Regions from separate parts of the Synechococcus sp. UW179B genome, predicted to be linked through region 3. Evidence: predicted binding sites of a transcription regulator. Region 3 holds the regulator's gene; each other region holds the start of a gene.
What was found. The regulator NtcA, encoded in region 3, controls nitrogen genes in cyanobacteria. The targets are predictions, from matches to a motif close to GTANCNNNNGNTAC.
Positions count from the first base shown of each region.

Region 1: DXY38_RS08840 (ferredoxin--nitrite reductase) is a predicted target of NtcA. The motif match lies at 4,457-4,470, and genes of this name have one in related genera.
Region 2: DXY38_RS08905 (molybdenum cofactor guanylyltransferase) is a predicted target of NtcA. The motif match lies at 4,210-4,223, and genes of this name have one in related genera.
Region 4: urtA (urea ABC transporter substrate-binding protein) is a predicted target of NtcA. The motif match lies at 1,626-1,639, and genes of this name have one in related genera.

Region 1 is NZ_UCNZ01000021.1:18,577-26,304, forward strand. Features, by position in the region: gene DXY38_RS08815 (hypothetical protein) at 1-160, opposite strand, end outside; gene cynS (cyanase) at 412-864, shown strand; gene DXY38_RS08825 (HEAT repeat domain-containing protein) at 916-1,629, opposite strand; gene DXY38_RS08830 (formate/nitrite transporter family protein) at 1,641-2,531, opposite strand; gene DXY38_RS08840 (ferredoxin--nitrite reductase) at 2,809-4,350, opposite strand; gene DXY38_RS08845 (hypothetical protein) at 4,571-4,750, opposite strand; gene DXY38_RS08850 (DNA mismatch repair protein MutS) at 4,790-5,449, shown strand; gene cobA (uroporphyrinogen-III C-methyltransferase) at 5,446-6,234, shown strand; gene moaB (molybdenum cofactor biosynthesis protein B) at 6,288-6,815, opposite strand; gene DXY38_RS08865 (MoaD/ThiS family protein) at 6,875-7,129, shown strand; gene DXY38_RS08870 (molybdenum cofactor biosynthesis protein MoaE) at 7,134-7,571, shown strand; gene DXY38_RS08875 (molybdopterin molybdotransferase MoeA) at 7,580-7,728, opposite strand, start outside.
Region 2 is NZ_UCNZ01000021.1:29,426-37,153, reverse strand. Features, by position in the region: gene DXY38_RS08930 (circularly permuted type 2 ATP-grasp protein) at 1-67, shown strand, start outside; gene DXY38_RS08925 (alpha-E domain-containing protein) at 61-1,044, shown strand; gene DXY38_RS08920 (transglutaminase family protein) at 1,029-1,931, shown strand; gene DXY38_RS08915 (redox protein) at 1,919-2,410, opposite strand; gene DXY38_RS08910 (GTP 3',8-cyclase MoaA) at 2,475-3,527, opposite strand; gene DXY38_RS08905 (molybdenum cofactor guanylyltransferase) at 3,524-4,108, opposite strand; gene DXY38_RS08900 (MFS transporter) at 4,340-5,902, shown strand; gene DXY38_RS08895 (molybdopterin oxidoreductase family protein) at 5,978-7,728, shown strand, end outside.
Region 3 is NZ_UCNZ01000006.1:183,312-191,039, forward strand. Features, by position in the region: gene psbH (photosystem II reaction center phosphoprotein PsbH) at 1-40, shown strand, start outside; gene DXY38_RS03540 (TatA/E family twin arginine-targeting protein translocase) at 50-346, shown strand; gene pth (aminoacyl-tRNA hydrolase) at 351-974, shown strand; gene DXY38_RS03550 (DUF3146 family protein) at 974-1,231, shown strand; gene DXY38_RS03555 (resolvase) at 1,209-1,661, opposite strand; gene DXY38_RS03560 (DUF3084 domain-containing protein) at 1,658-2,788, opposite strand; gene ntcA (global nitrogen regulator NtcA) at 2,840-3,574, opposite strand; gene rph (ribonuclease PH) at 3,652-4,377, opposite strand; gene DXY38_RS03575 (cob(I)yrinic acid a,c-diamide adenosyltransferase) at 4,512-5,120, shown strand; gene dcd (dCTP deaminase) at 5,120-5,713, shown strand; gene thyX (FAD-dependent thymidylate synthase) at 5,725-6,450, opposite strand; gene DXY38_RS03590 (thioredoxin domain-containing protein) at 6,485-7,030, opposite strand; gene DXY38_RS03595 (hypothetical protein) at 7,177-7,674, shown strand; gene DXY38_RS03600 (transglycosylase SLT domain-containing protein) at 7,648-7,728, opposite strand, start outside.
Region 4 is NZ_UCNZ01000021.1:42,371-50,098, forward strand. Features, by position in the region: gene ureE (urease accessory protein UreE) at 1-329, shown strand, start outside; gene DXY38_RS08960 (urease accessory protein UreF) at 326-994, shown strand; gene ureG (urease accessory protein UreG) at 994-1,596, shown strand; gene urtA (urea ABC transporter substrate-binding protein) at 1,713-3,008, shown strand; gene DXY38_RS08975 (branched-chain amino acid ABC transporter permease) at 3,100-4,254, shown strand; gene urtC (urea ABC transporter permease subunit UrtC) at 4,259-5,389, shown strand; gene urtD (urea ABC transporter ATP-binding protein UrtD) at 5,386-6,159, shown strand; gene urtE (urea ABC transporter ATP-binding subunit UrtE) at 6,156-6,863, shown strand; gene DXY38_RS08995 (APC family permease) at 6,826-7,728, opposite strand, start outside.

The sequences.
Region 1 (7,728 bases), on a different contig from region 3:
GAGATGGGTGCTGACGTCCTTCGGCGTAATAAAGCCGTTCAATGAGCAGGTTTGGAAAGGCTTCACGCACAACGGCTGGGGTCAACGACAAAGAGTCACTGGTAAGGAAGTTATTGATACTCTTTAGGGTTTGATTCAGGGTTTGAGCGAACTGATTCATGGGTGAGGGAAGAAACATGAAATCGAACTAACCATCAACTAAATCATGATGCTGTTTCCCTTGTTGTCGTTCTGTCGCCGATGCTGCTATTGGTTGCTCCGAGCTTTTGAATTGGTAGTCAATGCATCTTTTTTGGGTCTTGATCTTGTAGATGATTTGTTCACTGCTGAGTGGTCCCGCAAGGGTTGCTGATCTCTAGTAGTTCTTTATTGGTCTTTTATTGCATGACAACATCTGCTTTGGCACCGTCCTTGGCTGGTCCCTCGCCATCGACGCTGACTGCTTCACTCATGGCGGCAAAGAAGGCGAAGGGTCTTTCCTTCGCCGACTTAGAAGCGGCCCTTGGGCTCGATGAGGTTTGGATTGCTTCTCTCTTTTACGGACAGGCAACCGCATCCCCTGAAGAAGCGGATAAATTAGCAACATTGTTGGCTCTCGATCCAGCTATTACCGCTGCGCTGCAGGAGTTTCCGACGAAAGGAAGCCTAGATCCTGTGATTCCTACAGATCCGCTGATCTATCGTTTCTATGAGATCATGCAGGTTTACGGTATGCCTCTTAAAGATGTTATTCAGGAAAAGTTTGGCGATGGAATTATGAGTGCCATCGACTTTACTTTGGATGTGGATAAGGTTGAAGACCCTAAAGGAGACAGGGTAAAGATTACAATGTGTGGAAAATTCTTGCCTTATAAAAAATGGTGAGTTTTTGATCTCATTCAAAATGCCCGGCATAGCCGGGTTTTTTTAGTGTCTTTAATATTGCTGTTGAAGCTGGCGGAGGGCGTGCGCACTTCGTTCTGGATTGGTGAGCTCTGTGCTCAGTAACTTCAGCGCTATTTTGCTATGCGTTGTGGCCATGCAACCCAAGGCTCTTAAGGCAGCTTCAGCAGCTGCATCGGAGCCTTTATGGACCAGAACCGCAAGCCTGGTGCTGATCTCAATGTCGTCTCGTCGCTGCAGCAAGCGTATGCAGGCGATGACAACGGGATCACGCCAATCTTGCAGAGTACATTCACACAACTGCAGTAATTCAACGGCCTGAAGTTGATGAGATTTGAAGCTGAGAAGATCTAAACCGGCGAGGCGATGTGCTTGGCTGGGCAACTGCAGAATCTGCTCATATTGAGACAGTGTGAGTTCTGCACCCCAGCAACTCAGTGCCTTGAGCAAAAGGACATCTGGATCATGGGATTGCTTCAGCTGCGTGAGTAACCAATCTTTTGCTTCAGGTTGATGGCATAGGCCGGCTGCATGGATCAATTCAGGATGAATTCCGTGCTGTTCGATCAGGGCATGGATGATTGGCCAACCTGTTTCTGCGAACATCCCCAAACGCTCAGCCACTGCAAAACGGAGTTCAGCAGAAAGGCTGGGAGAGAAAACCTCTCCCAGCCAGGTTGGATTCAAAGGAATCTTCCGTGCATTGGCCAGCCGATCCCAAAGGGAGGCTTCATCAATGGCACTCATATGGTTTGAAGTCAGCGGGCGCCGAGTTCAGCGGCGAGTTCACGTTCTAGCTTTTCATCATGCTCTGTGGGAAGCACATCGGAAATTTTGGTGCGATGGGTGCTGTAGAAGAGCATGCCGATGAACACCATTCCTCCAACAATATTTCCCAAGGTGACTGGGAGGAAATTCCAGAAAATCACCTTATAGAAAGGAACGCCTGAACCGAGGATTGGTCCAGCTGTATGCAGGAACTGGTTCACAACAATGTGCTCCATGCCCATCGATTGGAAGGCCGTAATCGGTAACCAGCAGGCCAACAATTTGCCGGGAACACTTTTGCTCACAAGAGCCATCGTGACGCCTAAGCAAACCAACCAGTTTGCAACAACTCCACGCAGGAAAGCCAAGAAGAATCCCATGGATTGAAGGTTCTCGTACTTGGTAACAACGTTGGTTTTGTTGAGGGCAATGATCTTCGCAGCCACCTGTTGCCACATGGCACCACCATCGGCAGCGGAGGCGGGATCCACAGTGCCACCACTGGTCAGGCTAATTGCCATGATTAAGGCAACCACAGCTGTGCCGATCCAGTTGCCCAACCAGACCCAACCCCAGTTCCTAAACGTGGCACTCCAGGTGCTTTTGCCGGCCCATGTGGACATGGGCAGAAGTGCGAAGTTGCCAGTGACAAGCTCCATGCCGAACAGCACGATGCTTGCAAAACCGAAGGGGAAGAGCAGGGATCCCAACCAAGGTTGACCACTCTTGAGACCAATTGTGAGGGCAAGGATCACCGCAAGACCGAGAATGGCGCCGGAATAAAAGCCACGAATGAGCAGGTTTTTGACGCTGACTGTTGCTTTTTTCCCGCCGGCGGCAATCATGCCGTCGACGAGTTCATTAGGCAGGACGTAGTCCATCTGGGAAGCTGTTGAACTCATGATTGGGTGTTAGTAAAAAAAGTGAATCAACCGCTGACGCGATTCATGAACCGTGAGAAAACATCTTGCTGCTTTGGTGATACAGAAATTGCTTCGTTGTCTTTGCCACTTGCGCTGAGCCAATTGACAAAACGCGATAGAAAATCACCTTTGAAAGACATTGAGAAATGAATAAATGTTTGGTTCGTGATTGCGTTTAACCATGGCTTCAAAATAAAGCGCCACGGTTTGACGTCGTCGAGCTAATTCGGTTTGCTTAAGCTCGAGGCTTTGCTCCGAATTGTTCGATAAGCACCTGTCGAAGAACATTTTGAATGTCTTCAGCGGGAATGGCTTTTTGCTGCACTTCGCCGATCTGTGGATTTTCGCCTTGCGATCCTCCGATGCTCAGGGTGTAGCCCTCACCCATTTCTCCTTTGCTGTTTTTTGCCTTCGTGCCTGTCAAACCAATGGCACCCATGAAGGCTTGCCCGCAGGTGTTGGGACATCCGGTCCAATGGATCTTCAGCTCTTCGGGAAGCTCGAGCTCTGCATCGAGTTGCTTCGCTGCAGCAATGGCTTGGTCTTTGGTGTTGGTGAGACCAAAACTGCAGTAAGTGTTTCCTGTGCAGGAGACCGTTCCCGCCGCGATGGCTCCCGGTTGCAGGGGGAAGCTCTGCAGCAAGGGGTCAGCTTGAAATGCGTCCAGTTTGTCTGTGGAGAGCCCCACAATGATGACGTTTTGGTCTTCCGTTAGACGCACTTCGCCAGATCCATATTCAAGGCTTGCAGTGGCTAAATCGTGAAGATCATTGGCAGTGAGTCGCCCAACGTTCACATGAAGCCCTGCGAAAAATTCGCCTGGATTTTTTTGAGGATGAATTCCGTAGTGAGAGCGTGGTGTTTCATTGAAGACTGAACCTGGATCTTCGGCTAGAGGGCCAAAAAGTTCTTCAACTTTGTTCCTGAAGGTTTCGACGCCAAGTTGGTCGAGATACATGCGAAAGCGCCCTTTAGGACGCTTATCACGTTCACCATTGTCACGCCACAAGCGGATGACGCAATCCGTCATTTTGCAAATCTCATCTTGCTTGACCCATGCATTCATGGGCAGCGCGTAGGCATTCATCTGAGAGGAGAGGATTCCTCCGATCCAGACCCCGAAACCCATCACACCATCACGTTCGACGGGATGAAAGACGATGTCGTTATGCAGTAAAAAATTATCCTTGGCACCCGCAACGGCAGTATTCCACTTGCGAGGAAGATTGGAATATTCTGGATTCCCTTCACAATGGTTGGTTAGGAAATCTTGCAACTCAATTGTAAATGGGCGTGTATCAATGATTTCGTTCGGGTCAATTCCTGCTAATGGGTTGCCTGTTACATTTCTAGGGTTATCAAAACCCGATTGAATTGAACTGAGTCCAACTGATTTAAGGCGTTTGAGAATATCTGGCAGGTCGTCTAGTAAGACTCCTCGAAGTTGGAGATTTTGGCGAGTTGTGATGTCGCAGCTTCCATTCTCTCCGTAGCGTTCAACAATGGAAGCAACAACGCGTAGTTGCTGATTGCTGAGCACACCGTTGGGGACTCGTAGGCGAAGCATGAACTTGCCGGGAGTTTTGGGACGCCAGAACATTCCATACCATTTCAGGCGAAGCTGTAGATCGGTTTCGTCTACTTCTTCCCAGCCAATCCGAGCAAACTCTTCAATTTCATCGCCCACAAGTAGCCCATCTTTTGAAGCTTTGTTCTGTTCAATCTTGTTGAGCTTCTTGTTTTCTAGGAATGTTCTTGTCGGGATTTGAATGCTCATAGTGCTGATGTTTGGTACAGGAATTCGTCAGTTAGCGAGATTTCCAGCACCTCAGAAATGTTCGTGCTTAGAAATGGTTTATAGCGAGCTGTGGTGTGATGTTTCGGTATCGGTTGGAACTAAATTGGCCATCACGAGCTCGAAATTATGTTTGATGTGATACAGGAAAGTTTCCTGGTTTCTGGCTCGATAGATCCGTGATTGGATCCAAGAATTTGATTCAGTATTGGCGACCGATTTCACCGATCCAGCGAACGGCTCCTTGGCGGATCATCGACCAAACCCTGGCCATGGCTGCTAAGTCGCGGTCAAAGTCATTGCGGAATCGTTTTGGTGCCCGGCTGCTGCGAGCTGTTGGGTGTATGGGAGCGCGAGAATGCTTTCTGCCGTAGTAAGTCATGCATGCATGAATCGTGACCACTCGACTTCATCAGTTCCGGTGGGTTTCGATCCGTGGCCGTTGCTACGTAAACATGCGGAACCTGGTCGTGAGTACGGCCTGCGCTTGGTGATTCATGGCCGTTCTGGTGGAGTTGTTCCCCCCTGCTTTCAGGAGCTGTTGATTGCTGTCGGTGAGCGCCGAAAAGCCTCAGTTGAATTAGAGGTGTTAACGGCGGAGAGCTCGAAGCCAGCACAGCGCGATTGTGCATCCCAATGGTTGGTGCCCCTGCTGTTGCTTCCTGGCAGCCATGCGCGCTGTGATGTTCCTCAGATTCGGGACCGGTTGAGGGGTGAGGGTGTGGCAGTGAAGCCGCTTCCGTTTCTTGGCTCTTGGGAGTTTTGGTGGTTCCTTATGTCTCGTTGGATCGCTGACGTTTCTGTCCAGCACCCCTCGCTAGCGCTGATTCACCACCCATTAAGGCCAGGGCTGTCGGATCGTTTCCTCACTTCACTGCAACGCCGCTTTGATCTGCCCGTTGTGCCCTTTGATCGTTGGGATAGGTTTGTTGTTGATCATCCAACCATGGTTCCATTACCGCTTTCGTTAGCCCCTAACCGGATGTCGGAGGCGCTGCGTCAGGCTGGGGGTTTGCCTTCTCTCCTTGAAGATCCTGTGCTCCGTCAGGGTCTGATCCATTGTCTTGCTGCATTGCCGTGACTGACTCGACCAACACTGGAACTGTGTATCTCGTTGGCGCGGGACCAGGAGATCCAGACCTTCTTACCGTCAAAGCGCATCGTCTACTGCGATGTTGCGATGCCCTTGTTTACGACTCATTGGTTCCTAGTGAGGTTCTCGAGCTTGTCCCCGAGACCTGTGAGCGCCACTTCGTCGGTAAACGTCGGGGGCATCATTCCGTTCCACAGCCCAGCACCAACTCCGTGCTCGTGGCCTTGGGTCAGCGTCATCAAACCGTGGTGCGCTTAAAAGGAGGCGACCCTTTTCTTTTCGGACGCGGAGGTGAAGAGGCCGCCCATTTGGTCTCCCATGGCATTGCTGTTGAGGTGGTGCCGGGTGTGACCTCGGGTATTGCCGCTCCGGCTTATGCAGGAATACCAGTGACCCATCGGCGTGCCGGTTCTTCGGTCACCTTTGTGACCGGTCATGAGGAGATCGACAAACGTCGGCCATCCGTGAATTGGCGCGCTCTGGCCACCGCGAGTGATGGTTTAGTGATTTACATGGGTTTGCATAATCTCCCGCGTATTGCTGAGGAATTGATCGCTGGCGGTTTGGACGGAGAGACTCCTGTTGCTGTTGTTCAGCAGGGCACCGTGGTTGGTCAGCGATGCCTCAAGGCACCTCTGTGCGAGGTGGCAGAGGCCACTCGTACAGAGAACTTTGCCTCACCTTCTATCGTTGTGGTGGGTGATGTGGTGAACCAACAAGTGGCTGCTTGTGCGCCTGAGCCCGCTGCGGTGACCATGCCGATTCCATTCTGAATTTTGATCCTTTGGCAGCTAAATGACGTAGACGCCTGAGGCCCCTTAACGCCCTAATCGGGATCCACCTTTTCTTTCCAGAATGCTTCTCGTAATCGCGGCAGAAGTTGTACGAGGTTGCAAGGACGTGTGTTTGCGTTCAATTGGCTGGAGATGAGTCGGTCCCAAGCTGTTTGAACGGCATCTAAAGAACCGGGAAGCACGAAGACGATGGTTCCGTTGGCGACGCCTGCCAGGCATCGACTTTGCAAGGTGCTGGTCCCGATGCTCTCGTAGGAAAGAACCCGGAAGAGTTCACCAAAACCGTCGATGGTTTTGTCCAGCAATGGGGCGATCGCTTCTGGGGTACCGTCTCGGCCTGTCAGGCCTGTTCCCCCGCTTGTGATCACCACATCAACGCTTGGATCGGCAATCCACTGACTGAGTTCTGAGCGGATCTGGTAACGATCATCAGGGCAGATACGCCGATCGCTGAGTTGATGCCCTGCTGCCGTTAAACGTTGTTCGAGTGCATCACCGCTGGTGTCTTCCGCCCTGGTGCGTCGGTCGGAAATGGTGAGGAGAGCAATTGAGAGGGCCAGCTCCAGCATCGCGAACGAAAGATAACGCTAGAACGAAGCAGGGCTTGAAGTTGTTTCCTATGACGAAATCTCCGGAGAGAACACTCCAGGTGTTGTTGTTTGCTTCGCTTCGAGATCAGGCTGGCTGGGATGAACAGTGTGTGTTTCTTCCTGACAAAGATGTTGTGACGGCTGAAGACATTTGGGATCAGTTGAAGCTTGGACCTCGCCCTGCGTCTGTGCAAATCTCGATTAATCAGCGGTTGGTGAGTTCGCTGACACCTGTGCAAATAGGGGATGAAGTTGCGTTTCTTCCACCCTTTACCGGAGGTTGAGGGGATGACACAAAAACTGGAAATAACAGTTGAGATTCACAGCCAACCCTTCGATCCTTGGATTCAGTTGTCTGAATGGTCATCGACTGCGGCTGCTTTAGCCTCATTCAGTGGACGGGTTCGGGATGTTGCTGAACATGGGAGTTCGCTTGAAGCGCTTGAGCTCACGCACTATCCAGGACTGTGCGAAAGCTTGATCCGTGAGGATGCGGAACGGTTGTTGATGGCGCATGGCGCGACAGCAGCGCTTGTGATCCATCGGGTTGGGCGCTTATCGCCTCATGAGGTCATCGTGCTTGTGGCGATTGAGGCTGATCGGCGTGGTCCTGCGCAACGTTGTTGCATGGCTTTGCTTGAAGCGATCAAGCATCAGGCCCCTCTCTGGAAAAAAGAGTGGAGGGATGGACAAGGCACCTGGGTTAGTGGAAATACGCCGCTTTGATTCCCTCTTTAGAGGAGGCGTGCTCGCATGAGTTGCGCCCAAAGACTCTCGCCGGCTTCTAACCGTCCGGTTTGTGCTGGAATCTCCAGCAACAGATCGCTCTGAACCAGAGAGCCAATGCGGGATGAGGCTTGAGAAACGCTCACCCGCGCCATCA
Region 2 (7,728 bases), on a different contig from region 3:
TGGTGACAGCCAGATTGTCAAAGACAGGCAGGTTGAACCAAGCATCCAGGAGGCAATGCCGTGCTGAGCCGGGTTGCCGACTCCTTGTATTGGATTAATCGATATGTGGAACGCGCAGAGAACATTTCTCGTTTCCTGGAAGTGAGTGAAGCCATGGCGTTGGATTGCCCTCCCGGCAGCGCCGAACCATGGCTTCCACTCATTGATGCCAGTGGAGACAGGCAGAGCTTTGATCAAGTTTACCCACTGCGATCTCCACGAGATGTCTTGGGGTTTCTGCTCCTTGATCGCGACAATCCCAACAGCATTCTGAGCTGCATTGCCAATGCAAGAGAAAATGCTCGCCAAATCCGTGATGTGATCACCACAGAAATGTGGGAGCAACTGAACGACCTCTACTGGAATGTTCAAGATGGTGAGTCAATCTGGCAAGAACCAGATCAAGAACAGCTCCGCAGCATCCGAAGAGGTTGCCAGCTTTTCTATGGCATTACGGATGTCACCCTAAGCCGTGATCAGGCCTGGCTCTTCAGTCAACTAGGCCGCTGGATCGAACGCGCCGACAAAACATCCAGGATCCTGGATGTGAAGTATTTTCTTCTACTACCAAACACAAAAGAAGTTGGTGGGGTTCTTGATGAACTTCAATGGATATCTCTACTTCGTACAGCTGGGGCTTATCAGATGTACCGGCAAAGTGTTCAACAAGCAATCACGCCGTCTTCCGTGGCCAGGTTCCTTTTACTGGATCCAATCTTTCCACGATCAGTGCGCTTCTGTTTGCAACAAATCAACGACACATTGCAGCTAATCCAACGACAACCACAGCTGGGCCCTCCTGATGATCTCGAATGCCTGCGCGGGCAATTGCTTGCCAAGTGGAGCTATGTACGGATTGATGCCCTGATTGAGCGGGGGCTGCACGAAGCCATCGACGAATTACAGGAAGAGCTCAATCAACTGCATCAACTGATTCACGCCCGATATTTCATCACCACCGACCTTGGCTCCATTCCCACTGATCCATCATGCGCGCTGAGCTAATCCACTGCATCACATATCACTACGACGCTCAAATCAGTCTGAGCGAACACAGGCTCTGCATGCGACCTCGGGGCCATGGTCATCAGCACCTGATCGATTACCAACTCAACATTTCACCCCAGCCCTGCCATAGCCATGAACTCGTCGCAGCCAGCGGCGATGCCATTCGACGCGTGCGCTTTCAAAACACCACGGATGAGCTCCGCTTCGAAGCATGCAGTCGCGTTGAAACCACGACTTCAGCACCGTTACTGAAATGTCTCGACGGGCGCGAACCCCTGCTCCCCTACCCACGTGGTCGATTGAATCCAGATCTTCAAGGAGCGTTAGAGGGCTGGCTGCCAAACGGCCAACACGATCCCTCAGCAGTTGCCTTAGCTCAGGACGCCTTGATGGGCACCAACCAACAAGCGCTGCCTTTCCTCAAACAGCTCATCGAGATGATTCAAGACAGGGTGAAATACACCCAACGCCATCAAGGAGCCGCCTGGCCAGCAGGCCGAACTCTGCGAGAGCGGGTTGGGTCCTGCCGCGACCTCGCCATGCTGATGGTGGAATGCTGCCGAAGCATTGGTTTACCGGCTCGATTTGTCAGCGGGTACCACTTAGCGAATCCGGCACCCGAGTCCTACGACCTGCATGCCTGGGCGGAGATTTATCTGCCAGGTGCAGGATGGCGTGGGTTTGATCCCAGCGCCGGTGGAGAAACAACCGATCGCTACATCGTGCTGGCGAGTTCCTCCCGCCCAGATCTCACGGCAGCGATCACGGGCAGCTTCAGCGGGCCGGCATCCACGCAAAGCCACCTGAGTTGGACCATTCAAGCCACCGTTGAGGACAACACCAATCAACCGGAGAACAAGACGGCTCTTATTCAGGCAGCTTGAAGAAGCGGCTCAACACCATGCAACACAGGACGCATGGCACCTTTGGTCGTCACCAACCTCAAGGCAGGGATACGACCACTGTTATAAACACGAAACTCACGGGTCAAAGATGCCTTCTCTTCACGAACCGCTTGATTGAGCACGACAGATCCATCTAGATCAGAAATAGATCGATGAAATGTTCCTGGAGGAATGCGAAGAATGTCGCCGCCAGACGCCAGACGAACAATATGAAAAGGCTGATCCCAAGCAAAATTGACCAAATAAAACGTTCGCCCTCCACTAGCGGCTAACAGGTTGTCTTCTTGATGGGGATGCAAATAAAATTGCCAATCTCCACTCTCCTCTGCATCCGGAGGACTTACCGCTGGCCCACGGTGAATAACTAAGTCGCGAGCATTCGAATCAGAAATCGTGACATCAAAAAAACGAACAGATGGAGTATCCCGAAAACGCGTATAAGGAATAAGCTCGAACATCGCAACAAAAAGTCAGTAATTAGCTTTAACGCTTATACCTCGTTTAATCCGTAGCGGATGCCACTCATCCACCCAAATAAGCCATCTCGGCGTGATGGTTTGCTGGCTGCTCTAACCCACGCTCTTCACTAAAACGATCAGAACGGCGCGACCACAGCCCAGTCATCACCTCTGCAAGCACAGAATCGGAAATATCCTCTCGAAGCCATGGACGCAAATCAAGACCTTCACTGGCAAACAGACAGGTAAACGCTTGCCCGTCTGCGGTGATCCTAAGACGATTGCAATCAGAACAGAATGGCTCTGTAATTGAGGCAATGGTGGCAACAGAACCTTCACCATCTTCGTAGATCCATTGACCACTTGTTCCACCAGGTTGACGACCAAGGGATTGAAGCGGCCAATTGCTGTGAAGAAGCTGAATCATCTCACTGGCCGGCATCACCTGATCACGACACCAGCCATTGCGATTGCCTACATCCATATATTCGATCAAACGCAATGGCAATCCTTGTGTCCTTGCAAAACGCGCCAATGGAATCAGCTGATCATCATTTTGACCGCGTTGGATCACGGCATTCAGCTTGAGACGACCTCGCGCAGGATTGAATCCCGCAGCACGAGCTGCATCAATTCCCGCCAAGACGCGCTGAATGAGAGCCTTCCCAGCCTCAGGACCAGTACGCAAGCCAGCCATACGGGCAATACTTGCTCCATCAACGGCATCCAAGCTGATCGTGATGCGATCCACTCCCATATCGCGCAACCGTCTTGCCTTCTCATCATTGAGGAGAGAACCATTGGTGGTGATAGCCACGTCTTTCAAACGACTAAAAGGATGAGCAACCTCCTGCCTTGCAAGCGAGAGTTGATCAAGAAGCGGCCAAAGGCGATCGGTGAGCAAAGGTTCACCACCTGTTAGTCGAAGCGTATGGGCTCCTAACTGACAGGCCGCTTGGATCAAGCGAAGTTGATCGCGAGTGGACAACAAACCTGGAGGCTCAATGCTTTCTGGACAGCAATATCGGCACGCTAAGTTACATCTTGCAGTTAGGGACAACCTTAAAACTCCCAGCGGCCTAGCAAGGAGATCAATGACAGCTGATGGCTTCATCATTCCTCAAGGGTTCCTAGATCAGCAGGACAGTTGAGATTTCGCAAAGCCCCATAAGGCAAGGCAAGCACCCGATGCGGCACCCTCCCAAGCCAATCATGCATGCTCAGTCGATCAGCAGCCAACTGACTCCACAAGGCATCTCGATAGACACTGTGGTTGGGATAAACAGCAAACAAAGGCTGAAGCTGGTTTCCGTCATGTGAAACCACAGCCACAGAAGGCTGCTCCTGCCAAGCATGAATCAGCCGGACCAGGGTCGAAGAGTCCAAGCAAGGCATATCAACTGGAAGGACCAGTAGAGCGAGCACCTTCGCCTGACCAAAAACCGCCGACAACGCAGCCAAAGGGCCCTGACCGGGAAAAGGGTCAGACTTGCAGTCAACACCTTTAAGCGTCGACACCAACTGACGATGACTCGAGATTGAACTCACCACATCAACTGGCAGATCTAGATGACGGCACAAACCAATACTGTGCGTCAACCAACAGCCACCTTGTGGATGAGCAAGAAGAGATTTGTCTCTTCCCATGCGACAACTCATCCCTCCACTAAGCACACAAGCGCGAAGTCCTTGCAGCATTGGCAGGTCCATCGCAGACAAATCGCCGTACAAAGCAGACTCTTTCAATGTAGCGAATAAAACAAAAGTGAACAGATCAGCATTGGCATAGTCCTTAGTTGGTATCAAATACAACCATGAGGGTCAGAGCCTAATGATCAAATAGAAAGGCGGTTTGCATGTGCGCCGCTACTTGCTTCCTCAGCGCATTTTTCAGAAGCCGGGGTTGATTTACACACATTTAGACCCCCCATGCTTGGAGAACTCTGGTCGTTCCAGGGGAGATATCGAACTCTTCATCTCACCTGGTTCGCATTTTTTCTGACCTTTGTCGTCTGGTTCAACCTGGCGCCTTTGGCAACCACCGTTAAAGCCGATTTGGGTTTAACTCTCGGTCAAATCCGCACCGTTGCGATCTGCAACGTGGCTCTCACGATCCCAGCCCGCGTTCTGATTGGAATGCTCCTCGACAAATACGGGCCTCGACTGACCTATTCCAGCCTGCTGGTTTTTTCGGTCATTCCTTGCCTGATGTTCGCCTCAGCCCAAGACTTCAATCAACTCGTGGTGGCACGCCTGCTGTTATCCATCGTGGGTGCAGGCTTTGTGATCGGGATCCGCATGGTTGCCGAATGGTTCCCTCCGAAAGAGATTGGCCTAGCTGAGGGGATTTATGGCGGTTGGGGCAATTTCGGATCAGCGTTCTCGGCCTTAACACTCGTAGGACTAGCCGGATGGCTCTCGTTCTCAGGCGGGTTTGAACTTCCCTCAGGCGCTGTCCTTAATTGGCGTGGTGCAATTGCTCTAACGGGAATTATTTCTGCTGTATACGGCTTTATTTATTACTTCAACGTTAGCGATACACCCCCTGGAAAAACTTATCAAAAGCCTGAGCGCACAGCTGGATTGGAAGTCACATCAATGCGTGATTTCTGGGGATTGTTAGGAATGAATGTTCCGTTTGCAGCCATTCTTTGTGTCCTCTGCTGGCGCTTACAAAAGGTTGGTTTCCTGAATGCAGGAACGTATCCACTGGCGTTAGCTGCGGTTCTTATCTGGTTTATCTTTCAAACCTGGGGAATCATTCGCACCAATCGAGAACTGATCATGGGTACAAAAACATACCCGAAAGAAGATCGCTACGAATTCAAGCAGGTTGCCATCCTTGAACTCACATACATTGTGAATTTTGGATCAGAGTTGGCCGTCGTTTCAATGTTGCCAACATTTTTCGAAACCACTTTTGATCTCCCTAAAGCAACCGCTGGAATCCTTGCCTCCTGCTTTGCTTTTGTGAATCTTGTCGCTCGCCCCGCTGGTGGTCTGATCTCCGACAAACTTGGCAGTCGTAAAAACACAATGTCGTTCTTAACTGGCGGTCTGGGGATTGGTTACCTCGTCATGAGCATGATCAAACCTGGCACATTCAGCGGAACCACAGGGATCATCATCGCTGTGTTGATAACCATGCTGGCCTCTTTCTTCGTTCAATCAGGAGAAGGAGCTACCTTTGCACTCGTTCCTTTGGTGAAGCGGCGCGTCACAGGCCAAGTTGCTGGTTTGGTTGGTGCCTATGGCAACGTCGGAGCTGTAACTTACCTCACAATTTTTAGTTTGCTTCCGATGTGGATGGGTGGGGGTAAGGATCCTTCTCCAGAAATCATCGCAGCCTCCAATAGTGCTTTCTTCCAAGTCTTGGGGGTCGCTGGCCTGATTGTTGCTTTCTTCTGCTTCTTCTTCCTCAAAGAACCCAAAGGTTCCTTCGATGACTTGCATGAAGGAGAAACATCGACTCCTGAATTCGCCAACAGCTGATTCCTTATATCTGTTCGTATCTGCAAAGCACCCGGCGCCATTGGCTCCGGGTGTTTCTAATACCCACTTGAAATCATGGCAGAACCAACCACAACCATTCGCAGTCAATGTCCTTATTGCGGAGTGGGATGTGGTCTGGACTTACGACCACCAGCCCAAAAAGGTGAGGCCGTGCGTCGAGATGCAGAGGGGACCCCAATGTGGACGGCACGAGGGGATCGACTGCATCCATCGAGCCTCGGCCAAGTTTGCATCAAAGGGGCAACAGTCGGAGAAGCCCTGTCGAGGGGAAGACTGGATCAACCCTTTGGACGTAACAGTCTTGATGACGACTTCCAACCGATCAGCTGGGATGAAGCGCTTGAGCGCATCTCAAGCCAGATCAAAACAAGCCTCAAATCCAAAGGACCAGAGGCCATCGCCATGTATGGATCTGGGCAATTTCACACCGAAGACTATTACTTGGCGCAAAAACTCCTCAAAGGAGCACTTGGAACGAACAACTTTGACGCTAATTCAAGACTCTGCATGAGTTCTGCTGTTGCGGGTTACACCCGTAGCTTGGGCTCAGATGGTCCCCCCTGCAGCTACGAAGACCTAGACCATTGCACGGTGGCGTTTCTGATCGGAACCAACACCGCTGAATGCCATCCAGTGCTCTTTCAACGATTACTAAAACGAAAAAAAAGACACCCTGGCTCCGTCACCATTGTGGTGGTGGACCCACGCCAAACCGATACCGCAAAGGCTGCTGACATTCATTTAGCAGTCGCTCCTGGGAGTGACCTTGCCCTCCTTCACGGCATTGCCCACCTGGTGATGCGTGAAAACGGACAAGACCCTACGTTTATCGATAACTGCACGGACAACTACGACGCCTTTTTTGATGTCGTAGCCCGCTGGACCCCTAGACGTGTGGCCTTATTTTGTGGCATTCCGGAAAAACGTCTACGGGAAGTCGCCCAACTTTTTCATCGGGGCGAAAAAGTCTTGAGCCTCTGGTCGATGGGTGTGAATCAACGGCGCGAAGGAACAGCCGTCGTGGGTGGAATCATCAATCTGCACTTATTGACAGGTCAAATTGGCAAAGAAGGAGCTGGACCCTTCTCCTTAACAGGGCAACCCAACGCCATGGGAGGCAGAGAAGCAGGCGGTCTCTCCCACCTTCTTCCCGGATATCGTCAAGTTACGAACCCGGAGCATCGTGCTGAAGTCGAGCACTCCTGGGGGTTTTCTGAGGGGAAAATTGACTCCAAGCCTGGACTAACGGCCTGGCAACAGGTAGAGGCAATGGAACGGGGAGAGCTGGATTTGTGGTGGGTCGTTGCGACGAACCCTCTCGTGAGCATGCCAGATTTAGATCGCGTCAAAACAGCGATGCAGCGCTGCCCATTGGTCATCGTTAGCGAAGCCTATGCAGACTCTGAAACATCGCATTACGCCCATCTTCTTCTGCCAGCTGCTCAATGGAGCGAAAAAGCTGGAACCATGACCAACTCTGAGCGCAGGGTGACTTACTGCCCAGCATTCAGGAATCCCCATCGAGAAAGCCGCCCCGATTGGGAAGTGTTTGCCGAGATCGGAAGGCGCTTAGGGTTTGAAAAACAATTCACATACGCATCTGCGGCTGAAGTTTATGCAGAATTTACAGCACTAACGAAAAAACGATTATGTGATGTCTCAGGGCTAAGTCATAACGTTCTGGACAAAGAAGGACCCCAACAATGGCCATTTCCTCAAAACAGTTCACCATCTCAAGAGTCAAAACGGCTGTACACCAATCACAAGTTTTTAACCACAAATGGACGAGCAAGGTTCTGTAGCGA
Region 3 (7,728 bases):
AGGAATCAATGTCAACTGGAACGGCTTGGGCCTCGGCTGATCTCAGCGAATGAATGTTTTCGGCATTGGCCTGCCAGAGATGGCCGTCATCGCGGCGGTCGCTCTTTTGGTGTTTGGCCCTAAACGGCTTCCCGAGTTCGGTCGCACCTTGGGAAAAACTTTGAAGGGTTTTCAATCGGCCTCCAAAGAGTTTGAGCGCGAAATTAATAAGGCCATGGCCGACCCTGAACCTGTGGCAGATCAGGCGAAATCGGTAGATCAGGTAACAGTTTTAGAGGCATCCGTAGAGGCCGCTGTTACGCCTGCGGTTGCGCCAAAATCAGAGCCGACACCCCCCTCCGATTGATTTGATGAATCGAGGTGATCTCCGCTTGGTGGTGGGGTTGGGGAATCCAGGCAATCGTTATGCCAACACCCGCCACAACGTGGGCTTCATGGCCTTGGAGCGGCTGGTCTCTCGCGAGGGTGGTGGTTTTCGTTCGACGCCCAAGCTCCAAGGTCAGCTTGCTGATCTGGGCTCGGGAGATCGGCGATTGCGCTTGTTGATGCCCCAAACGTTCATGAACGACAGCGGTCGCTCGATTCGGGCTGCGCTCGATTGGTTCGGGTTTGAGCTCCATCAGCTATTGGTGCTCGTGGACGATATGGATCTGCCGCTTGGTCGTTTGCGTTTGCGCGCCCGCGGCTCTGCTGGTGGCCACAACGGCCTGAAAAGCACCATCCAGCATCTCGGCACCCAGGATTTTGCGCGTCTGCGGATAGGCATTGGTGCACCCGGGCAAAATCCCAGTGAGCGCAAGGCGCGAACGGTGTCGCACGTTCTGGGAAGTTTCAGTCGTGAGGAGGAGCCCCTGCTCGACAAGGTGCTGGTGGAGGTGGTCGATGGTTTGGAGCGGATTCAGCAGCAAGGTCTCGACCTCGCCGGCAATCACATCAATGGGCTTCAGTTGGCTCCCACCAACCCTGAGGCGTGATGGCAGCGCTCCCCGTTACCACCGCCCACTTACGGGTTCAACGCCAGAGTTTTGCAGATCAATGTTTGGAGGGAGACGTCCAGGCCGGAGGCTTCAATTGGCAGTTCAGCTGGTTTTTTGATCGTGGCGAGTTGAGTGTGGAGCCGTCCTTGGGGCGCGCGTTGATTCAAGACGCGCTGCTTCGCTTTCTTGTGAAATCTGACTATGACCTGGAACCTGGAGGGGACTACACCTTCACCGTGAGAGCCCGGTTCTGAGGGGATCGGGACCCGGCCATTGCAATGGTCGATCGAGATGGTCCTCGAGGATGACGAGCGCAGCGATGGCATCGAGATCGCCCGATGGGATGCGTAGGCCTTTAGGAAGCAAGCGTTTCCAGCCCCGTGCCGGCCACAACTGCCAGTAACGCTCTCTGGCTCGCAGGGTGGTTCCCGTTTCGTCGACGACGCGGACCGGCAGGCTTGCAGGCAGTTGTTGTTGCCAGATCATGCTGCTGGTGCCATCCCCGATCACCAGTTCAGCAATCTGGGCGGTGTCCCCCTGAGTGTCCGCCATCCAGACGCGAAGCTGATCAAGGACGTCAGCGCTGGGGATCACCATCCCTTGAAGCACGGTGTTCGTGGCGGTGTCTGCGAGGAGCAATCCGCATTTGCTTCGGCCAGGATCCATGGCGACAACGCGAGTCATCGGCTGAGACGCAGCTGGATGGCGATGGGGTCTGCTGTTTCGCTGCGGCGTAAAGCCACCGCTTCCAGCCCCGCGAGTCCTCCGTTGCGGTCGATCAGCTCTTGGCCAAGCGCATTGATGGCATTGCCATCAAACTGCAATCCCTTGCTGAGAGAACCGCGTCTTTGCACCTCGGCCAATGTGGAGGCGAGGAGAAGGTTCAGCCGATTGCGTACGGCTTCAGGGTCGCGTTCATTGCTCGCCAGGGTGGTGCGTGCCAAGACCTCACCCTCCCTGGTCACCGTGACATTGGGAAGCACTTCAGGGAAGGCGTAGACAACGGTTTCGCCCAGCAGCACATTGGCGGCTGAACGGATGTTCACAACCCAGGTGCCAGGTTTGCGAATCGTTTGTTCCAAGCGCTTGATGTCAGGTCGCGGAACCAGCAGGATCTGACGCTCTGCCGGTTGGCCAGGCAGGACCTGTTGATAGGCCTGCAGATTGGCGTCTCGGAGCAACTGATCGATCACCGTTTTTGCCTGATCGGGGCGTTCGAGCTTCAGGGTCACGGTGGCAAGCGGCTGCCCGCTGCTGATGGCGACGTTGCCGCGCCGCAGCGCGAGGAGCGTGTCTTCCAGTTGATTGAGTTCTTTCTCGCCATCGCGAATTTGCGTGCGCACGGCAGAGAGTTCCTGTTCGGTGCGTTGGATCTCGATATCTTTGGCATCCACGTCTTGGCTCAAGCGCTGTCGCTCCGCTTCCAAGGATCGGGTTTGTTCCTGGAGGGGCTTGAGGGTGCGACGCAGTTCTGTCGCCCGTTGTTGGGCCGTTGTGAGCTCCTTGCTGGCTTGCTCCTGAGCGCGTTTGCTGGTTTTGAGATCGGCGCGACTGCTCCTTAATTTGGCTTCGAGAGCATTCAGTTCAAACAGCCCGACCCTGAGTTGCCGACTGACCAAGAGCAGGAGTCCAAGGGAAAGCGCACTAATCAGACTGCCGGTCAACACCGTGATCACCACGGCTGTGCGCTTGGGACGCAGTCCAAGCAAGCTCAGCCGAGCTTTCCCCACGCGAGAGCCAAGGCGGTCCCCCAGGGTTGAGAGCACGCCTCCAAGCACAAGCAGGGCGAGAAGTAGAAACCAGCCGGTCACGGAAAATGAAGGATCAGAGTTCGGATGGGAGCTCCATCTTCACCTGCATGGTCAGCTGAACCGCTTGGCGAGAGCGATTGGATCGAGAACAGTGATCTTTTTGCGATCGATATCGACAAGGCTCGATGACTTGAGGTCCCCCAGGAGACGCGTGATCGTGACGCGTGTGGACCCGATCGCCTCGGCAATGGCTTGGTGGGAAAGGCGTAAATCGATGGTGATCCCCCGTTGACCAGGCACACCGAAATCTCGACAAAGCACCAGCAGAAAGCTCACCAGTCGAGACGACATGTCCCGATGGGTGAGGGTTTCGATCATCGTTTCGGTCTGGAGAATCCTGCTGGACAGCCCCTGCAACAACAGCAATCCCACACTGGTGTCGTCTTCAATGGCCTGCCGCACGGATGTGGCTGGAGCCGTCACCATCTCCACCCTTGTGAAAGCGATTGAGTGATAAAAGCGATCGGAGCGGTGACCTGTCAGCAAGGACAGAACGCCAAACAAACTGTTTTCTCGCAACAGGGCAACAGTGATTTCCTCGCCGGATTCATAAACCCTGGAGAGGCGGACGGCACCTCGACGAATTAGATAAACCTTCTCAGCGGGGTCGCCGGGGAAAAAGATGGTTTTCCCGCGCTCCACCATCTCGGTATTAGCACCATCGAGACCACGAATGACGTCTTGAAGGGTGCGGGTGGCTGGAGCCGTTGGAGTTCCGAAATTCAAGCCCACCGGGCGGATGGTGGGAGGGGCGTATCGGCTGAAGCCGCGGCTGACTTCGGCCATGGTCTCTACTCGTGTTCCGGGATGCTATGGATCAGCACCCCCTGTTCATGTAGCAAGGAACACGAAACCCCGCATTTTCACCTAGGGGAGAGAGCCGAATTCTGATCCTGCATAATTTGCTTGAGCCCAGGCTCGGCAAGGTCCAGTAGGTCATTGAGCTGGTGACGACTAAAGGGAGCGCCTTCCGCCGTTCCCTGCAGCTCCAGCAAATGCCCCTCTCCGTTCATCACGACATTGAGATCCACATCGGCTTGGCTGTCTTCGCTGTAGTCGAGATCGAGCAGGGGCCGATTGTGAATCACACCCACGGAGACGGCTGCCACCTGGGATTGGACAGGGTTGCTGGTGAGGACCCCTTGTTGAACCAGCCGCTCACAGGCCCGCTGAAGGGCGACCCAAGATCCGCTGATCGCGGCGGTGCGGGTGCCCGCGTCCGCCTGAATCACATCACAATCAATTTTCAACGTGTTTTCGCCGAGAGCCTGCATGTCGAGGGCTGCGCGCAGGCTGCGGCCAATCAGACGCTGAATCTCCTGGGTGCGTCCGCTCAGTTTGAGGAGTTCACGGTTCTGTCGCTCTGGAGTGGATCCAGGCAGGAGTCGGTATTCGGCGCTGAGCCACCCCTGGCCTTGATCTTTGCGCCAGCGAGGCACGCCTTCTTGATGACAAACGCTGCAAAGAACGGCGGTGCGTCCGCTGTGGATGATCACTGAACTCAGGGCAAATCCCATCGGATCCCAGCTGATCGAGAAGGGGCGAAGTTCGCCCGGCTGACGTCCGTCATTGCGAGAGGTGCCAGTCATGAGCCCACGGTGCGGAGATGCTTTGAGCCTGCCAGGTGGCTAGGCACACCATGGATGGTGTCAAAACACTTGTGTCTTGGACTTTCACCGCTAGATTCATCCACATCCGGATTTGCCGGACATCGGCGAATGTGATGACCGTCAGCCTCAGCCCTACCCATCATTCCCGTGAGTCGCGGACAGTTGACCACAGGACTCTCGAGCAAGCAGGACTCAGGCGACTCCCCTCTGTGGAGGTTCGTCCACCGCTGCATTTGGTGGCTCCGGAAGGTCAGCTTCAGGTGCATACCGCCTCCTTTCGGGGGAGTTTTTCTGGTGTTCTGAGCCAGGCGCTGCGCACGGCAGGCCTGGGGAGTCATGTCTTAATTGCTCAGTTTCTTAAGGGTGGAGTGGGCCAAGGCCCTCAAAGCAGCCTCACCCTCTGCGATCGGCTGAGATGGTTGCGCCCTTCCGTGACGGAATGCCTTTCAGATGCTGCTGATAGCCGCGATGACGAGGTCAAAGAGGCGGTTCAGGCGGTTTGGCAGATCTGCAAAACCCATCTTTTAGAAGGCACTTTGGATCAACTCGTGTTGGATGAGATTGGCTTGGCGATCGAGCTGGGCTATCTGAGTCATGAGGATGTCTTGTCAGTGTTGGAGCAACGGCCATCCGCCATGGACGTGATTGTGACGGGGCCCGCGATCCCTGCAGAGATGATGGAGATGGCTGATCAAGTGACGGAACTGCGTCGAGGTTTTTAATGCTGAAGAACGATCGCTGGATTACGGATCAAGCAGATGCAGGCATGCTTGAGCCTTTTCAAAATGGGTTGGTACGCCACTTGGATCCGGATCAACGCCAAGGTCCGGTCCTGAGTTTTGGCTGCTCGTCCTACGGCTACGACCTAAGGCTCTCGCCAAAGGAGTTTTTGATCTTTCGCCACGTCCCAGGCACGATCATGAATCCCAAGCGATTCAACCCTGACAACCTTGAATCAACGCCTCTTCATCATGATGAGGATGGCGACTATTTCATCCTTCCAGCCCATTCGTATGGCTTGGGTGTGGCCCTTGAAAAAATGCGCGTGCCACCCAATATTACGGTGATTTGCCTTGGTAAGAGTACGTATGCCCGTTTAGGCATCATTGTGAATACAACTCCGGCTGAGGCTGGATGGGAAGGACATCTCACCTTGGAATTTAGTAATAGTTCTGGCGCTGATTGTCGGATTTATGCCAACGAAGGGATCTGTCAGTTGTTGTTTTTCGAGGGTGATCCTTGTGAAACCACCTATAGCGACCGGCAAGGGAAATATCAGCATCAGCCAGAGCGGGTAACGCTGGCCAAGGTTTGAATGAATGGTTGTTAGGGAGCAAGCCTGGCTTTATGCAGTCTTGTTTTTTCGTACCAATCGGCAAATTCCGGCGTCCAAGCTTTGAGATGGGGCCACATCAAATCGCAGAGTTCGCGGATTTCTTGCTGGGCATCAAGCTTGGCGCGTAGGTCCATGAAATGCAGGAAGGCCCTGAGCGTGAAGCTCACCACAAAATGTTGCCGGTAATCGAAGGGGAGGATGCCGCGGGCATGTTCTTCCGCAAACCCAGCCTGAAGCAATTCCTGATAGCGAGCGGCACTGATTTTGCAGTGGTTTAAATCTTTTTGCCGCTCAGCTTCGCTGTAAAGATATTTTTTGCCTTTTCGGTCGCTGTACTCGCCGACGGGGCGCAAATAAAACACTTCTTCGAGATCGAGTTCTCCGAGGGCAGCCCTGCAGATGCGATCGCCTGTGTAACGCATGGATTGAACATCAAAACTGACGCCCACCCGGTGCGTTCGTGCCTGTTGCATCACGGAATGGGGAAACCAGCCCACGTTCAACACAATCTGGGCATGCTCCATCGGTCCGTAATGGCCCCGCTCTCCAGCCAGGAGGCGTTTGACGCAAATTTCGCCAGCTTTGGTTTCATCGGGCCATTGCGCGCGATCGGCTGCCACAAAGCCCTCGCTGTAGTCCTGGTGCATTCCCACGTACACGCACTGTTGCGGATTCGGGGTTGCGGCGATCAGGTCAACTCGAAAACGAGAGTCCATGGGGGTCGTCTGCGATGAACTGTTCATGCTTTGTCTAGCTGTGGCTGCGGGGGCCTGGGCTTGAAACCGTCTCCGCAGGGGGCACGCTGCTGGTGGAACCAACTCCAGCCAGCGCAGGCAACGGCGAATTGTCGATCAAGGCAACCGCCAATGCTTCCAACTCGTCTGCTGTTCGCGCCCCAAGCGAACGGCCGCGCATCACAGCGTCGGCTGAAAATAAATTGAGCTGTGGAATCCCTGTGACGTCATACAGGTTGATCAAATCGAGCCAGCGTGGATTATCGATATTCACCAAAACCACATCCAACTGATCGGCGTGTTTTTGTTCCGTCTGAAGCATCGCTGGCGCCATCGCTTGGCAGGCCTCACACCAATCGGCGTAAAACTCCAGCACGGTGGGCCGAGAGTTGTTGAGAGCGATCTCCGGATCGAGGGATTGCCTGGCCAGCTGGTCGAGAGGGGCTTCCTGGTTGAGACCATTGCGCAGCAGAAATAATCCAGCGGCGAGGACCAGTGCCGTGATGAGCAGCAACCCCTTTTGCAAGGGGGTCAAGGTGGCGGGGGCGGAACTGCCGGTCATGCCGGGGAAAATGGTGAGCCTTCACTTTGGCAGGCTGATGGGTGCGCTGTTGCTAGCGTTTGAAAGCCAATACCGTTGTTGTGATCAGCTTTCTCGCTGATTTCATTTCCAGCTGATTTCATCAGTCGACCGTTGGCTGCATGCTGATGTCTCTTTTTCGTTTTCTCTCACTGCCACTGCGGGCTCCCCTGCTGCTTGTGCTGTTTGGTGTGGCCATTTTTCTGGGTCATCACTGGTCGATTGAGAGTGAGCATTTGATTGCTCTGCAAAAAGTGCCGCCCAGCTTGTTCTGGACGGTGGAGGTGTTGCAATCGCTCGTGATTGTGCTGATCTGCACGATGCCGGATCTTCTCCTGCGTCAGCTGTCGATGCTGATGGCCTCCAGCCGCGTGCTCAGCCTGATCGCGACCCTCTTGCTTGTGATCATGGTGGGCCTTTATTTGCTCAGTCTGAGTCTGCTTTCCGATGTGCTGATCTTGGCGTCTGCCACCTTGCTGGCCCGGTTGGACCTCACCCGGATCAAGGTGATGCCTCCGCCTCAAGTCATGGCTTTTTGGTTGGCGGCGGTGGTGCTGGTGGGCATTTGGTTGGGTCAGGATTTGCCGAACCCGCTGGCTTCAGCTGTCGCAGTGGTCGCTACCTGATCCGAGATAGGCCCAGAGATTTCCTAGGACTTTTTTGGTGTAAAGACGCGTTTC
Region 4 (7,728 bases), on a different contig from region 3:
GTCGAGACGTGTTGTTGCAGCTGCCGCGTGAGCGCCCGTTAACACCAGGTGATCGCCTCACCGATGCGCATCATCAGGTGCATGTGCTGGTGACTGCGGCTCCTGAGGAGTTGTTGCGAGTGGAGGCAGCAACGCCGCTTGCATTGCTTGAAGCTGCTTATCACCTAGGAAATCGTCATGTGGCTCTTGAGTTGCATGAGCATGAGCTGTTGTTGCTCAACGACTCCGTCCTCGCCACCATGCTTAACGGTCGCGGATTGAAGGTGACACGGTGTTGTCGTCCCTTCATGCCAGAAGGCGGTGCTTACATCGGCCATCAGCACGCATGACATCGCTTGCATTGCTGCAGTTGGTGAGTCCTGCCTTGCCCGTTGGCGCTTTTAGTTATTCCGAGGGTCTTGAAGTTTTGATCCAGAATGGTTCATTGATCGATGAATTAGATCTCCAACATTGGATTGAAGCGGAGCTTCAAAGGGGTGCCCTGAGGTTGGAGGCAGCGGCATTAAATCCATTGCGCGTTCAGCTTCAACGCTGGGAGCAAGAAAGGTCAGAGATGCCCAGCGAGTTGATGTCTTTGGATGGTTGGTTGTTGGCTTTGAGGGAGTCGGCTGAGGTGCGTGCCCAGCAAGGACAGATGGGCGGTTCTTTGCTGCAATTGATGGTTGATCTTGGACATCCATTGCCTCAGCCGGTGGTGCTGGCTTGGCCGGCAGCCTGGGCTTGGGCTGCTTTGTCGTTGAAGATTTCTGAGCTGGAGATGGTGGAGGGTTATCTCTACGGTTGGGTTGCGAATCAGCTCAGTGCAGCGGTTCGCTTGGTGCCTCTGGGTCCCACCACGGCTCAACGGATCCAGCAGCAGCTGTTGCCGATGATTCGTGAAAAGGCATCTGTGTTGAAAGATCAAGACCCGTACACCCTTTGGTGTGGTGGTGCTGGTGCGGGGCTGGCCCAGTTGGCGCATGCTGAGTTGTATTCACGTTTGTTCCGGAGCTGATGAGCAGCAAACTCAGGCTTGGCATCGCCGGGCCGGTGGGCTCAGGCAAGACAGCGCTCGTGGAAGCGCTGTGCAGGAGATTGCGCAATCGCCTGCAATTGGCGGTTGTGACCAATGACATTTACACCCAAGAGGATGCCCAATTCCTGACGCGTTCAGGTGCCTTAGAGCCTGAGCGCATCCGTGGGGTTGAAACCGGAGGGTGCCCTCATACGGCGATCCGAGAAGACTGCTCCATCAACCGAGCGGCTGTGGGTGAACTGGAACGTCAGTTTCCAGGCCTTGATCTGGTGATGGTGGAGAGCGGAGGTGACAATCTTGCGGCCAGTTTTAGCCCCGAATTAGTTGACCTTTGTATTTATGTGATTGATGTAGCGGCTGGGGACAAGATTCCTCGCAAAGGCGGTCCTGGAATTACACGATCCGATCTATTGGTGATTAACAAGATCGATCTGGCTCCCCTTGTTGGTGCTGACTTAGCCGTGATGGAACAGGACACGCTGAGGATGCGGCGGGATCGACCCTGGTGCTTTACCAACCTTCGAAATGGGGAAGGACTCGATCTTGTGGAAGCATTTGTGTTGCAACAGATACCAAATTGACGCGTATTTGGTTTGCCGATTGGCAAATGGTCTTCGTTGATACAGGAGCTTCTTTCTTCAGATCGGTACCTTTCGAGCTCCGGCGTTGAAACGTCGTTCCTCTTGTTTTGATACTCATGAGTTCATCATTGTCCAAGCGTCTCTTTGCCGGCATGGCCGCAGCGTCGCTGGGTCTGGCCGTCACAGCTTGTGGTGGTGGCGATGAGAAAGCCTCCAACGTTGAGTTTGACGACAGCGTTACCGTTGGCATTCTTCACTCTCTGACTGGCACGATGGCCATCTCTGAGTCCACCTTGGTGGATACAGAAAAGATGGCCATTGATGAAATTAATGCTGCCGGTGGTGTTGAGGTAGATGGTAAGAAGTACAAAATTGATTACATCGTTGAAGACGGTGCCTCCGACTGGCCCACGTTTGCTGAGAAGTCCAAAAAACTCATCGATCAGGACAAAGTTCCTGTTGTGTTCGGCGGTTGGACCTCTGCTAGCCGTAAGGCAATGCTTCCGGTGTACGAATCGAAGGATGCTTTCCTCTATTACCCGATTCAGTACGAAGGCCAAGAGTGTTCGAAAAATATCTTCTATACCGGCGCGACTCCTAACCAGCAGTCTGAGCCAGCGACCAGCTTTATGTTCGAGAAGTCCCCAGCTGCAGGCAAGCCCTTCTATTTAGTGGGATCTGACTATGTGTTCCCTCGTACGTCTAACACCATCACGAAGGAGCAGGTGAAGTCTCTGGGTGGAGAAGTTGTTGGTGAAGATTATTTGCCTCTTGGTAATACGGAAGTTGCTCCGATCATTGCCAAGATTAAAAAGGCTTTGCCTGATGGCGGTGTGATTATCAACACCCTCAATGGTGACCAAAATGTTGCTTTCTTTAAGCAAATTCAGGATGCTGGAATTACTCCTGAAAATGGTTATTATGTGATGAGTTATTCCATTGCTGAAGAAGAAATCAGCACAATTGGACCTGAGTTCCTTGAAGGTCATTACGGCGCTTGGAACTACATGATGTCCATTGATACGCCGGCATCCAAGAAGTTTGCTGCTGACTTTAAGGCAAAGTATGGAGCTGACCGTGTTGTCGCTGACCCTCAAGAGTCTGCATACAACATGGTGTACCTCTGGAAGATGGCTGTTGAGAAAGCCGGTACTTTCGATGACGACAAAGTACGTGAAGCCCTGATTGGTATCAAGTTCGATGCTCCTCAAGGCCCAATTGAGGTTCGTCCTAACCATCACATCTCTCAAATCGTTCGGATCGGTGCGATTACTGCAGAGGGTCAGTTCGAAATCGTAGAAGAGTCGGATAGCCCAATTGATCCTCAGACTTGGAACCAGTTTGAGCCCACATCGAAGGGCTTTGCTTGCGATTGGTCTGATCCCAGTAAGGGAGAGAAGTACAAGCTCTGATCATGAATAGCTCCATCGACTGATGGCTTGCTTTTAGAGGGGTCCCTTGGGGGCTCCTCTTTTCATTTTTTTCGCTTACTAGACACCCCCCGTGCAACTGCTTTTCGAAAGTTTGTTCAACGGTGTGGCCATCGGCTCTGTGTTGCTGATGGCCGCCCTTGGACTGGCCATTGTGTTTGGCTTGATGGGTGTGATTAATCTCGCTCACGGCGAATTAATCATGCTTGGTGCCTATACCACCTATGTGGTACAGCTCATTTTCAAACTTCCTCTTCTTGCGCCTATTTACAACGCCTACGTATTGGTTGCTATTCCATGCGCCTTCGTTGTGAGCGGTGTTGTTGGTATTTTGCTTGAACGCACAGTGATACGACGTCTATATGGGAGTCCACTGGAGACTCTGCTTGCTACGTGGGGTGTCAGTTTGATTCTCCAGCAGTTTGTGCGCAGCGTTCCGCTTGCTTATGCGGCAGGAATGGTTGTGTTTCTAGTGCTCGGATTCAGTGTTCCGTTGTTTCTTCCAAAGACCTTATTGGAGGGTCGTCAATCTCGGTTTGTGCGACTAGGTGGTTGGGCTGTTTCTGCTTTCATTGGCGTGTTATTTGCGGGTGGATTGGCCTCGCAAATTAGCCGTATTGCCAAGGCAACATCCCGCAATGTGGATGTCACCGCTCCGAAGTGGATGCGCGGTGGTCTCGAATGGATGGATCTCACCTTTCCTGTGCCACGCCTTGTGATCATTGTGATGACGTTGATCGCCGTTGTTGGGGTGATCTGGTTCCTTAACCGCAGTGTTTGGGGTATTCGGATTAGGGCAGTCACGCAGAATCGTTCGATGAGCGATTGCCTCGGCATTCCGACTGACACCGTTGACGTCCTTACCTTTGGGATCGGTTCTGGTTTGGCGGGGGTGGCTGGCGTTGCTGTGTCGTTGTTGGGTTCGGTGGGTCCCAACGTTGGAACCTCTTACATCGTGGGCTGTTTCATGGTGGTGGTGCTCGGTGGTGTTGGCAATCTTCTCGGCACCGTGTTGGCTTCCTTTGCGATTGGCTTATTAACCGATCTAATTGGAGCAGGTCGCCTGCTCACGATTTGGCCAGACATGCCTGAGCCACTGGCTGGCGGGGTTGAATTTTTTGCGACTACGAGCATGGCTCAGGTGATGGTTTTTGCCCTGATTGTGGTTTTCCTTCAGTTCCGTCCTGCAGGTCTGTTTCCGCAAAAAGGCCGAATGGTTGAGGCTTGATCAGATGTTTCGTTCGTTTCAACAGCGCAGCTGGCTCTCGGTCACTCTTTGGGTGGTGATCATCGCGTTAATCGTTGCTGCTCCATCGGTTCTGCCTGTGTTCCGCCTTAACCTTTTGGGTCGGTTTTTATCTCTAGCGATCGTGGCGCTTGGGATTGATTTGATTTGGGGCTTTACCGGTCTTCTCAGTCTCGGGCAGGGTATTTTCTTTGCTCTTGGAGGTTATGCCGCTGCGATGTATCTCCAACTCAGGAGTTCTATTGATATGCCCAACTCCATTCCTGAATTTTTCAGTCTGTATGGGGTTGATCGGTTGCCATTATTCTGGGAGCCTTTTCGCTCGCCTCTCTTTACGCTCATCGCAATTTGGCTGATCCCTGCTTTGCTTGCAGCTGTGTTGGGGAACTTAGTGTTCCGTAATCGAATTAAGGGTGTTTATTTTTCGATTCTGACCCAAGCCGCTCTCTTAGTTTTTTTCAATTTCTTCAATGGACAGCAAAAGCTAATTAATGGCACCAACGGTCTGAAAACAGATGTCACTGTGCTGTTTGGTCAGCTCGAGTTGGGATCGCCAGAGATGCAGCGAGGCTTCTTTTGGGTGACGGCTGTTGTTGTGATCATCGTCTGGATGTTTTTACGATGGGTTGTGCGTGGTCGCTTTGGAAATGTTCTGATTGCGATCCGCGATGATGAGCCCAGACTTCGCTTTGCTGGGTATAACCCAACATTGTTTAAAACAATCGTGTTCGCAATCGCTGGGGGCTTGGCGGGTATCGGTGGAGCGCTCTATACAGTGCAATCTGGAATTGTTTCCCCCCAGTTCATGACTGTTCCCTTTTCGATCGAAATGGTCATTTGGGTTGCTGTTGGTGGTCGTGGAACCTTGGTAGGAGCGATTTTGGGATCCGTTGTAATCATGTATGCCAAAAGTTTGGTAAGTGAAGCCTTACCGGAAACTTGGCTTTTCATTCAAGGTGGGTTGTTTATTCTTGTGGTGACGGCACTGCCTGAGGGTGTGATTGGTTGGTTCAGAGGAGAGGGACCAAGAAATGTGATGTCTCGCCTGGGTTTTTCTCGGCCGATTGGTACTTATCCTCAACTTGAAGTTGATGGCAATGAGGAGGTGCAGCCATGAGCCGAATCGTTTCTGACTCCAGAGCACTTCTGGAGCTCAAAGACATCACGGTTAGTTTTGATGGTTTTCTTGCCCTTCGAGACCTAAATCTGAGCTTGCAACCTGGAGAGCTCCGGGCTGTAATCGGTCCAAATGGGGCTGGGAAAACCACGTTTCTCGATGTCATCACTGGCAAGGTTGCACCCAGCTCAGGAGGCGTGCTTTTTAAAGGTCGCTCTCTGGTTGGAATCCCTGAACATCGCATTGCTCGGCTTGGAATTGGTCGTAAATTCCAAAGCCCGCGTGTGTTTGAAGATTTAACGGTTCAGGACAACTTGGTATTGGCTGTAAGTCGGTCAAAGCAGCCTTGGACTTTGCTTTTTGGTCATATTAGTGCTGAACAGCGAGACCAAGTTCACCATCTCATGAACATCGTTAATCTTCAATCTCGCTCTGATTGGAGAGCTGGATCTCTATCTCATGGACAGAAGCAGTGGTTAGAAATTGCGATGTTGGTTGGCCAGGATCCTGACCTCTTGCTGGTGGATGAGCCAGTTGCAGGTCTTACAGATGAGGAAACTGACCTAACGGCTGATTTGCTGAAGTCTTTGGCTGGAGAACACACTGTTTTGGTGATTGAGCACGATATGGAATTCATCCGTCGTCTTGAGAGCCCGGTGACCGTGCTGCACCAGGGTCATGTTCTTTGTGAGGGCTCGATGGATCAGGTGCAACAGGATCCTCGAGTGATCGAGGTTTATTTGGGAACTACGGAGGACGAAGCTCAATGACAATGCTCGAGATTCGGGGTCTCAACACTTATTACGGCGAGAGCCATATTCTTCGAGATGTTGATCTGAGGGTCCTCGCTGGGGAAATGGTTTGTCTCATCGGCCGGAATGGAGTGGGTAAGACCACACTCCTTAAGTCTCTGATCGGTTTGCTTAAACCACGATCCGGTGAGATTATTTTTGAAGGCCATGGAATGGAGCGTCAGCCTCCTCATCAGCGTGCAAGGTCTGGACTTGGTTATGTACCTCAGGGGAGGGAAATTATTCCTCAATTAACTGTTGAAGAAAATTTGATGTTAGGGATGGAGGCTCTCCCAGGAGGTCTTTCTCGAAATCGTCGAATTGATCCTTTTATTTACGAGCTCTTCCCAATTCTTCAGGAGTTTCTTTCACGTAAAGGAGGAGATCTCTCTGGAGGTCAGCAGCAGCAGCTTGCTATTGCTCGTGCTCTCTTGGGACAGCCTAAATTGTTGCTTCTTGATGAGCCAACGGAAGGGATCCAGCCCAATATTGTGCAAGATATTGAAGCTGCCGTTCAACGAATTATCGCTGAGAAAGGGATTGGTGTTTTGCTTGTGGAACAGCATTTGCATTTTGTTCGACAAGCGGATCGTTATTACGCCATGCAGCGCGGTGGAATTGTGGCCAGTGGCTCTACGTCCGAGCTCAGCCAAGATGTGGTGGATCAGTTTTTAAGTGTGTGAGCGCGTGGGGGGATACTTCTGGTAAAGCGCTGTTGACTGCAATCGGCAGCACCAGAAGGGCCATCCCCGCCAGGACTGCGAGATGGGCCAGATTCGAGAGTTCCAGGGGTTGTCCTTGGCTGAACAGCTCCATGTCCAACACAAGTAGTCCGAGATAAAGCCCCCACCAAAGTCCTGCTTTGGTTTCAATCTGCTGGTGTTTTCGCCAGTTGTGGAGAGCAAAGAGCAGGCTCGGGATTCCGATGGCGAGCACGGCTCCCTCTAGCGCTGTACGTCCGCACCAGTTCGTTGCCCACGTCGCCATCACAAAGGCCACAGCACTGAGTGCTCTGGGATAGGGAATCCGAAAATGGCCCTGTTCTTGAGGAAGTTGTTGGCGCAGCGCCAACAAGCTTGCGGGTCCCATGGCTAAAGCGATCATCTGGGCTGCGGTGAGAAAGGCCACAACCTGTTGCCAGCCTGGGCCGATGAAGAACAGGGCACAGCCCAAGATCAGGCTGCTGATGACAGCAATATGTGGCACCCCATTTCTGTTGACCCGACCAAGGGATTCAGGGAGCAGTTTGCAGCGACCCATCATCCAGCTCACTCGCGCCGATACTCCCAAATAGGCCATTGCGGTGGTGCTGGGGGAAAGGGCGGCGTCGATGAGTAACAGCACCACCATCCAGCCCAGACCAAGGCCAAGGGCCAGGGCTGCGAGTGGGCCGCCATGTTGGCTAAGGCTCAGTTGGGACCATCCCTGCTGGAGGGCTTCCGGCGGCACGCTCACCAAGAATGACCACTGCAGCACCAGGTAAATCAACAGGCTGATGCCGAGCCCAAGTCCCATGGCGAGCGGCACATTGCGTTGGGGGTTGCGCGC